Regions from separate parts of the Amnibacterium sp. genome, predicted to be linked through region 2. Evidence: predicted binding sites of a transcription regulator. Region 2 holds the regulator's gene; the other holds the start of a gene.
The links. Region 2 encodes LexA, which represses DNA repair genes until DNA is damaged. Its sites were predicted from a motif close to TCGAACANNTGTTCGA; they were not measured.
Positions count from the first base shown of each region.

Region 1: ACTHLI_RS01790 (DUF222 domain-containing protein) is a predicted target of LexA. The motif match lies at 2,979-2,994, and genes of this name have one in related genera.

Region 1 covers NZ_JBQCGC010000011.1:78,380-83,174, reverse strand. The annotation lists gene ACTHLI_RS01805 (maleylpyruvate isomerase family mycothiol-dependent enzyme) at 1-41, shown strand, start outside; gene ACTHLI_RS01800 (pyridoxamine 5'-phosphate oxidase family protein) at 56-565, opposite strand; gene ACTHLI_RS01795 (SDR family oxidoreductase) at 702-1,472, opposite strand; gene ACTHLI_RS01790 (DUF222 domain-containing protein) at 1,477-2,952, opposite strand; gene ACTHLI_RS01785 (hypothetical protein) at 3,083-3,418, opposite strand; gene ACTHLI_RS01780 (EI24 domain-containing protein) at 3,527-4,297, opposite strand; gene ACTHLI_RS01775 (NUDIX hydrolase) at 4,317-4,763, opposite strand; gene ACTHLI_RS01770 (SDR family oxidoreductase) at 4,760-4,795, opposite strand, start outside.
Region 2 covers NZ_JBQCGC010000105.1:110,568-115,362, reverse strand. The annotation lists gene hisB (imidazoleglycerol-phosphate dehydratase HisB) at 1-7, opposite strand, end outside; gene ACTHLI_RS15130 (histidinol-phosphate transaminase) at 4-1,092, opposite strand; gene ACTHLI_RS15125 (LysM peptidoglycan-binding domain-containing protein) at 1,133-1,618, opposite strand; gene lexA (transcriptional repressor LexA) at 1,817-2,497, shown strand; gene ACTHLI_RS15115 (ABC transporter ATP-binding protein) at 2,618-3,544, shown strand; gene ACTHLI_RS15110 (hypothetical protein) at 3,541-4,347, shown strand; gene ACTHLI_RS15105 (DNA-3-methyladenine glycosylase family protein) at 4,478-4,795, opposite strand, start outside.

The sequences.
Region 1 (4,795 bases), on a different contig from region 2:
CGGCCGTCGCGGCGCTCCGGGACGCCCCGATCCACGTGTGAGGACGCCGCCGGGATCAGTCGGCGAACACGAACCGGGTCGCGTCGCGGGGGTAGTCGAACCACGCGAGCACGATCCGAGGCCGCAGCACCCGAAGGCCTCCGCCGTCCGATCCTTCCCAGGCGTCCGCCGTCGGCGCGTACCCGTGCGCGTGGTACTTGCCGAACGCGTCGGCGAGGCGCCGCCCCAAGCCCTTCGCCTCCGCTCGGGCCGGGTCGCTGCGCCCTTCCACGATCACCGCGTGCGCGCCGTCCTCGAGCGCCAGGCTGCACGCGGGGTTCGCGGCGAGGTTCCGGGCGTGCCGGGTCGCGGGGGAGCCGTCGTAGTAGAACCGACCCTCCAGCCAGACGCCCCAGCGCGGGATCAGGTGCGGCCGCCCGTCCGGCCGGACCGTCGCCATCCAGTAGTGACGGGCGGCGACGAGTCGGTCTTCGACCGCAGCCCACTCGAGCAGTCCTTCGTCGGTATCGGGCAGCCCGTATCCGGGCGGCAGGTCGGGGCGCTCGCGACGCGTCGGTGCGTGCATGGCCGCGACGATACGACCGGTGTCCGACACGTCGTCAACCCATTCGAACTGACATAATGTGCATTATCGGCGCACCGGAACTGGGCCCGACGGGCACGCTCATATTGTCTCTTATGTCAGGCCGAAGCGGCTGCGCTCACTCGGACGTGTGGAATCCGCCGCTCGAGTAGAGCCGCTGGCCGGTGATCCAGCCGCCCGCATCGGACAGCAGGAACCGGACGAGGTCGGTCGTGTCCTGCGGGGTCCCGAGCCGGCCGGTCGGCGTTCGCGCGGTCAGCTCGGCACGGACCTCGTCGTCCATCCAGCCCGTGTCGATCGGCCCGGGATTGACCACATTGGCCCGGAGCCCGCGGCCACCGAGTTCCACCGCCGCGGCCAGCACCGTCCTGTCGAGCGCGCCCTTGCTCGCGCCGTACGGGAGGTTGTGCGCCGCGTGGTCGCTCGTCAACGCGATGACCCGGGCTCGGACCTGCGTCGTCGGCGTCTCCGGCAGCCGCTCCGCGATGCCCTTGACGAGCAGCCAGGCCGCGCGCGCGTTCACCGCGAAGTGCCGATCCCAGTTCTCGACGGTCGTGGTCAGGATCGAGCTCTCGATGTCGATGCTGTGCGAGAGGACGAGCGCGGCGGGCTCCCCCAGCGCGTCGGCGGCCTCGAGGATCGCCACCACGGCTGCGGGGTCGGCGAGGTCGGCCTCGATCGCCCGGACCGCCGCTCCCCTACTCGTCGCCGCGGCGGCGATCGCCTCGATCTCGTCGGCGCCGCCGCCGATGCCCAACTGGGCGTCGTAGGCCGGCAGGACCGGGAGGACGAGGTTCCAGCCGTCGTCGGCCAAGCCGAGGGCGATCGAGGCGGCGATCCCCCGGCGTCGGCCGACTCCGGTGAGGATCACGGTGCGCGTGTTCGTCATGTGCTCATCGTGCTGGATCGGACCAGAAGGGGCAGACATCCGGTGGATCGCCGAGAGGCGGATCGTCCGGTTCGACGAGCTCCGGAGGAGCGGGATCGGCGGGCTCCGGAGCCGGATCGGTGAACCGGCCGCCCCACGGGTCCTCACAGTCGATCGACCCGTTCCGCTGGAGCTCCTCCTGCCAGAGCCCCGCCGACTTCGCGAGATGGTGCGGGCGGCTCGGGCTCACGAGGTTGTGCACCGCGGTGACGCCCGCGTCCTGCCACTCCTGGACGTGATCCAGATCGCACAGCTGTGCCGGGCGGTTGCACCCGGGGAACCGGCAGAGCTCGTCGCGCGTGACCACCCAGCGGCGCATGTCGGCCGGCGGGGTCCTCGTCGTCGCGTCCATCGCGAGCCGGACGCCCGTGAACGGGTCGGTCAGCACGCGGACGAACGACGTGGCCGACCCGGCGAGCTCCTTGGCCACCTCGACGGCGACGGGCCCGTACCCGTGCAGCTTCGCCTGCTCCGTGGTGCGTCCCAGTGCGGCGAGCGCCGGGATGGTCAGGATCGGGGCCGGAACGACCCCTTTCCGTGCGGGGACCTTCAGGTCTCGCCACGAGGGGTCGGCGGCCACCTTGATGCCCTCGACCAGCAGATCCATCATGATGTCGAAGCGCAGCTGGCCGACCGTCCTGGTCTCGCCCTCGTGCAGCTTCGCGGCGATCGCGGCCTTGGTGAGCGCCTGATCGAATCCGACGATCGGGATCGCCGGCCCGGTCGCCGTGATCGAGGCGCCGCTGTCGCGCCCGTGGTCGACGGTGACGCTCCGCATCGCCGCTGTCCGCTTCGCCCGCTCCCCCGCGGTGCCGTCCTGCAGCCGCTCGCGGATCGCATGCAGCTTCGCCTTCACCCGCGAGGCGGGCGCGGTGACGACGGCGTCGGCGGCCTTCGCGTCGAAGGCGGCGAGGTGCTCGGGGTCGAGCCCGTCCGACTCGCTCACCGCGAGGTCGACCGCGCGCCAGGTGGCCGCGCCGTCGAGATACGTGTTCCAGGTCTGCGGCAGATGGTCCCGGAGCGTCAGTGCCGTGTCGAGCAGGTGCGCCACCCGGAGCGGCGACATGCCCAGGCGGAGTCCGGTCGACTGGAGGAACGTCTGCGCCCCCAGCGAGTCCCGGCGACCGTACTGCTCGCCGAAGCGCCCGGCGAGGTCGCGCATCGACGCCTCGAAGGCGTCGAGCAGTGCGACGGTGCGGTTCGCGTCGGCCCGGCGCAGGTCGCGATCCAGCTCCTCGAGCAGGTCCTGCTGGAGCTCGGCGAACGCCTCCCACTCGTCCTTCGTGCTCGGGACGCGAAGGCCCCAGGGCGGGACCTCGACCCCGATCGCGGTGGAGGCGAGGTCGACCGCACCGATCGGGGCAGGGGCTCTCCCCCACTCGATCGAACGCGCAGCGGCTTCGATCGGCGAGAGCGCCGCATCGGATCCGCGGGAGAACATGTGTGCGATTGTAATGGTCAAATCACCCGAACACAAGTGCGAATCAGCGTTTGACCTGGGGATCCACCTCCAGCAGTACCGGCGAGCGCGCCGAAGGAAGCGATCGCCACGGCGTTGCGCACACCCGCGGTCAGCGGTGCTCGGCGATGAACGCCCGGACGCGGTCGGCGCCGGGGCGCCCAGCCATGTCCGGCTTGGAGAGTCGCGACCGCATCTCCTCCAGGGTGAACAGCCCGCGGTCGAGGCAGTCGCGCATCACGGTCTCGAGCTCGTCGGGCTCGAGCTCCGCCGCGATGTCGATGACGGTGCGGACCGGCGTGGTGCAGCGCAGGCCGCGGACGGTCGTGATGTCCGAATCGGGGATGTCGTCGTAGTGCACCACGATCGTCTGCTCCCCGACCGTGATCCGTTCGGTGGGGCAGCCGTTCGCGTCGACGCCGAGATCGGCGTGCTTCGTCTCGTTCATCGCACGGACGGTAGCGGCGACGGCGCGGCGGTGAGCGGGTTGTCCACAGGGCCCGAGTGGACCCGACCCTTCCCCCACCTCCGCGAGTTCGGCCCGGGAGTCCACCCGTCAACGCCTCGGGGTCCTGGCGACGTCCGCTGCGCCGGTGGCGAGTGCGGCTCTCGTCAGGACGGTCGCGCCGGCGACCGCCGCGGGCATGACGATCACGGCGCCGAACGGGATCAGGAACAGCACCCACGTCGCGATCCCGAAGCCGAGCGCGCGGGGACGGACCCCGCCGAGCGCGCGGCGGCGCTCCCCCAGCCGGTATCCGCGGGCATCGAACGGCGTGCCCGTCAGCTCGAGGGCGAGGAGCCACCCGCCGGCGAGCGCACCGAAGACGCCGCCGAGCACCGGCCCCGCGACCGGGACGAGTCCGAGCAGGAAGGCGACGACGCCCACGACGAGCGAGGCGAGCAGCAGCAGCGCGCCGTCGCGCGCCGCGCGGAGCACGCCGCGGATCAGCGGCTCCTTCCGATCCGGGGGCGCGTCACCGAGCCGCTCCTCGACGTCCCGGCTGATCCGCTCGTAGAACGGGTCGCCGACGGTGAGCACGACAGCGGTGCAGGTCAGCGCGCCGACGACGCCCACGAGCACCTGGAGCCCGAGGCCGACGGCGACCTCGAGCGCGGTGCGGAGCGGGACCGGCCACCCGCCCGCGAACCCCGTCGACCACGCCGTGATCGCGTCGAGCGAGGTGAGCAGCGCGACGAGCAGGGCGATCCAGAGCGCGCCGACCACGAGGGCCGGGATCGCGCCGATGAGCATCAGGCGCGGGCTGCTCGCCCACATCCGGAATCCGCGGCCGAGGTCCCCGGCTCCGCGGAGGAGCGCTCGCATCGCCCGATCCTCCTCGTCGTCAGAGCCGGGCGATCCCCCTCCGGATCAGCTCGGGCAGGTCGTCCGGCTCGAAGGACTCCCCCGAGGCCTCCAGCTCGTCGGCGGTCCACCACCGGGACGCCACGATGTCCTCGTGCTCGTCCGGCATCCAGCCGTCGTCGCTCGGCTCGAACCTCGCGGTGCGGATCGAGAACCAGGCCCAGTGGCCGACCTCGTACGGGTGCCAGACGGTGTTCACGTCGAAGTCGACGACGTGGAACGGCTCGCCGACCGTCTCGACGACGAGTCCCGTCTCCTCCCGCAGCTCCCGGACGCCGGCTGCCTGGAAGTCCTCGCCCGGGTCGACCCCGCCGCCGGGAGTGATCCAGCGCGGCGGGACCGCGTGGTCCTTCCCGTACGTGAGGAACAGCAGCACCCGGTCCTCCGGGTCGGCGACGACGAGCCGTGCGGTGGACCGCTCCTTCACGGCCGCTCGCCCGGGATGGGCGCGAAGCTCGA
Region 2 (4,795 bases):
GGCTCATCGGGCACCCACCGGGGTGAGCGCGCCCATCGCCTCGAGGAACACGTCGGTCTCCGCCGCGGTGCCGGCGCTCACCCTGAGCGCACCGGGGATCGCGAGGTCGCGGATGAGCACCCCCGCGTCGAGCAGTCCCTGCCAGAGCGCGGCGGGGTCCGCGACGCCGCCGAACAGCAGGAAGTTCGTCCAGCTCGGCCAGACGCGGTAGCCGAGCGCCTCCAGCCCGGCCGCGGTGCGGTCCCGCTGGGTCCGGATCTCGTCGACCATCTGCAGCATGAGCGGCGCGTGCGCGAGCGCGCCGAGCGCCGCCGCCTGCGTCAGCGCGGACAGGTGGTACGGGAGGCGCACGAGCCGCAGCGCGTCCGTGAAGGCGGGATCCGCGGCGAGGTAGCCGAGTCGCGCGCCGGCGAACGCGAACGCCTTGCTCATCGTGCGGGAGACCGCGAGCCGTGGGCGGCCGGGCAGCAGCGTGAGCGCGCTCGGGGCGTCCTTCGGCATGAACTCGCCGTACGCCTCGTCGACGATCAGGATCCCGCTCGTGGCGCCGTACGCGGCCTCGATCGTGTCCAGACCGACCGGGGTGCCGGTCGGGTTGTTCGGTGCGCAGAGCACCGTGATGTCGGGCCGGGTGCGCTCGATCTCCGCGACGACAGTCGCGGGTTCGAGGCGGAAGTCGTCGTCCCGCCGCCCGAGTGCGACGGCGGTACCGGTGGTCACGGCGTAATTCGGGTACATCGAGTACGTCGGCGGGAAGGTGAGCAGCGTCCGTCCGGGTCCGCCGAAGGCCTGGAACACCTGCTGCAGCACCTCGTTCGAGCCGTTCGCGGCCCACAGCTGCGCCGGCGAGAGGCCGTGCCCCAGGTAGTCCGTCAGGGCCTCCCGGAGTGCCGTGAACTCCCGGTCCGGGTATCGGTTCACGTCGTCGAGCGCGATCGCGACCCGCTCGAGGATGTCGACGCGCACCGCCTCCGGCACCGGATGCGTGTTCTCGTTCACGTTCAGCGTCACCGGTACGTGCAGCTGCGGGGCGCCGTAGGCGGTCCTGCCGACGAGGTCGGCGCGCAGCGGGAGGTCCGCGAGCGAGGTCACGCCCACGATTCTCGCAGACGGCGCGGGGACCCCTCCCGGGTCAGTCCCCGGCGGGCAGGAGGAGCACGGCTCCCGCGTCGACGCCCGCGCCGCCGAGGTGGTTCACCCGCTCGATCGCCGCGACCGTGACGCGCGGATCCGCCTGCGGCGCGACGCGCTCGGCGATGCGCCAGAGGGTCTCACCGCTGCCGACCACGACGGTGCGCGGCGCCTGCCTCGGCGCCGCCTCGGCGACCCCCGGTGCCGCCGCGAGCAGCGCCCCCGAGAGCGCAAGCAGGGCGGGCAGCACCACCAGCACGACCTGACCGCGGCGGGTGAGCCGCAGACGCGGCGCCGGGGCGCGCCCGGACCGGGCGGCGGCGGCCTGCGGCATGCCGGCGACGCGCGGCGCACGCACCACGGGCACCCGATGCGCGCAGGCCGCGCCTCCCCGGACGGCGGCGCGGCGCGCAGGCACGGGCCGCAGCTGCACCGCCGCCGGCTCCGCCGCCTCGTACTCGATCCAGTCGTTCTGCACCGTGAACATCGCGTTCCCCTTCCGCAATCGCCGTCGAATCGAACATAGCTTCGAGCGCTCAATCCGTGCAAGCAGATCTTCGATCGGGGGTCCGACATCGCCGGACGTCCGATCGAACACGTGTTTGCACCCGGCACGCGGTCCGAATACCATCGGTGTGACTCCCGGATGCGGGGTCACGCGGGGACGCGGGAGCGTGGAGGACCGATGACGGACGAGCAGGCCACCGGCCGGACGCGATCCCGACGGCGGACGTCGCTGTCGCCGAAGCAGCACGCGATCCTCGAGGCGATCCAGCGCTCGGTCGCGTCACGCGGCTACCCGCCGAGCATGCGCGAGATCGGCGACGCGGTGGGACTGGCGTCGCTGTCGAGCGTCACCCACCAGCTCAAGCAGCTCGAGCTCTCCGGCTACCTCCGCCGCGACCCGAAGCGTCCGCGCGCCCTCGAGGTCGTCATCCCGGTCCCCGTGTCGGCCTCGGCCGAGTCCGACACCCATGCCGTGCCGGTGGGCGATGCGGCGATGGTGCCGCTCGTCGGCCGCATCGCCGCCGGCATCCCGATCACCGCGGAGCAGCAGGTCGACGAGGTGTTCCCCCTCCCTCGCCAGCTGGTCGGCAAGGGCGACCTCTTCATGCTGAAGGTCGTCGGCGAGTCGATGATCGACGCCGCGATCTGCGACGGCGACTGGGTCGTCGTCCGATCGCAGCAGACCGCGGACAACGGCGAGATCGTCGCCGCGATGCTCGACGGCGAGGCGACGGTGAAGGTGTTCCGGCAGCGCGACGGCCACACCTGGCTGCTGCCCCGCAACTCGGCCTTCGAGCCGATCCTCGGCGACGAGGCCGTCGTGCTGGGAAAGGTCGTCGCGATCCTCCGCGCCGTGTGACGACGCGCCCGGGTCTCGGTTCATCCCTCCGGATGAGATCCGTCGCGATCCTGGGCACGGATCCCTCGGCCTCTCTACGGTGGTCGGAGGCGCGCGCCGGTCGCGCCGGAGGGAGCGCCCGTGATCGAGGCGAGAGGGCTGGTCAAGCGATACGGCGCGAAGACGGCGGTGGCAGGGATCGATTTCGACGTCCGGCCGGGAGTCGTGACCGGGTTCCTCGGCCCCAACGGCGCCGGCAAGTCGACGACGATGCGGATGATCGTCGGACTCGACGCGCCGACCGCGGGGACCGTTCGCGTGAACGGACGCCCGTACCGCGACCACGCGGCACCGCTGCACGAGGTCGGGGTGCTCCTCGAGGCGAAGGCTGCGCACCGCGGGCGCACGGCGCGCAACCACCTCAGAGCGCTGGCCGCCACGCACGGGATCCCGGACCAACGGGTCGACGAGGTCATCGATCTCGCCGGGTTGCGGGACGTGGCCCGCAAACGCGTCGGCGGGTTCTCGCTCGGGATGGGGCAGCGGCTCGGCATCGCCGCGGCGCTGCTCGGCGACCCGGCGACGCTGATCCTCGACGAGCCGGTCAACGGGCTCGATCCGGACGGCGTCCGGTGGGTCAGGACGTTCGTCCGGGAGCTCGCCGCCGAGGGCCGGACCGTGCTGCTGTCCTCGCACCTCATGAGCGAGATGGCGCAGACCGCCGACCACGTGATCGTCCTCGGCCGCGGCAGGGTGCTCGCCGACATGCCGATCGGCCAGCTCATCGCCGGCGGCGGCTCGAGCGTGCGTGTCGCGTCCCCGCGGAGCGCCGAGCTCGCCGCCGTGCTCCGGTCCCACGGCGCGACGGTCTCGGACGGGCAGCACGACCTGTTCGACGTCGCCGGGATCGACGCCGCCGCGGTCGGCGAGGCGGCGGCCGCCGCCGGCATCCCACTGCACCAGTTGACGACCGTCGAGTCGTCGCTGGAGGAGGTCTACCTCGCGATGACCGCCGAAGACGTCGAGTACCGGAGCGGGTCCGCCGTTCCCGAAGGGAGCCGGGCATGAGCGCGGTCGTCACGACCGACCGGGCCGGTACCAGAGGGGTCACCGCCGGGGGCGTGCTCCGGTCGGAGTGGCTGAAGCTCGTCAGCGTGCGCAGCACCTTCTGGACGACGGCGGTGTCGCTCGCGCTGACCGCGGCCGTCTCCGTGCTGCTCGGGGTCGCCGCGCGACCCGATCCGAGCGGCGGCCCGTCGAATCTGCCGCTCGTCGGCGCCTCCGTCAGCCTCAGCCTCGTCGCGCTCGTGGTCGGCGTGCTCGGTGTGCTGTCGATCGGGGGCGAGTACGCGACCCTCCAGATCCGCTCCTCCTATACGGCGGTACCGGCACGGTGGCCCGCGCTGGTCGGCAAGGGCGTGATCGTCGGGCTGTGGTCGTTCGTGCTCGGGCTGGTCGTCACGTTCGGCAGCTTCGGGGTGGTCGCGGGCCTGTTCGGCGCGAAGGGCGTCACCGTCGCCTTCGACGGCGACACCGTGGGCGCGCTGCTCGGCGGGGCCTCCTACCTCGCCGTCGTGGCGGTGTTCGCCGTCGGGCTCGGCGCGCTCGTCCGGGCGTCGGCCGCGGGCATCACGATCCTGGCCGCGCTCCTCTTCGTCGCGCCGACGATCGTGAACCTCGCCGCCGCGCTGACCCGGGCGGATTGGCTGCGCACGGCGGGCGAGTACCTCCTCTCGTCCGCGGGCGGGGTGCTGTACGCCGGCCCGGACCCGACGGCCATCCCGCTCTGGGGCGCCCTGATCGCGCTCGTCTGCTGGGTCGCCGCGGCGTGGATCCCCGCCCTGCTGCTGACCAGGGCCCGCGACGTCTGAGGCACGCGGGATCGCCGTCGACGGTCTCGTGAACGCGCGCGACCTCGGCGGACTCCCGCGCGCGATGCTCCCGGACGACCAGGCGACGGCACTCCGCACCTGGCGCGGGACCCTGCCCGGCTGACCCCGCTCAGGCCGGCAGCGTGTTGACGGCGTGCACCCCGGTCGCCCAGAGGTACTGGACGGCGTGCGTCCGGTATGGGCGCCACGACTCCGCCCGGGCGGCGAGCGGGCGGGGCGCGTCCGGGAGCCCGAGCCGTCGCGCCGCCTGCACGACGCCGAGGTCGGTGGGCAGGAACGCGTCGACGTGGAGCGCGCGCATCAGCACCGTGTCGGCCGTCCACGGCCCCACGCCCGGCAGGGCGAGCAGCGCGGCGCGGACCTCGTCCGGCGGCGAGGCGAGGTCGACCGTCCCGTCCGCGAGCGCCGACGCGACGCCGAGCACCGT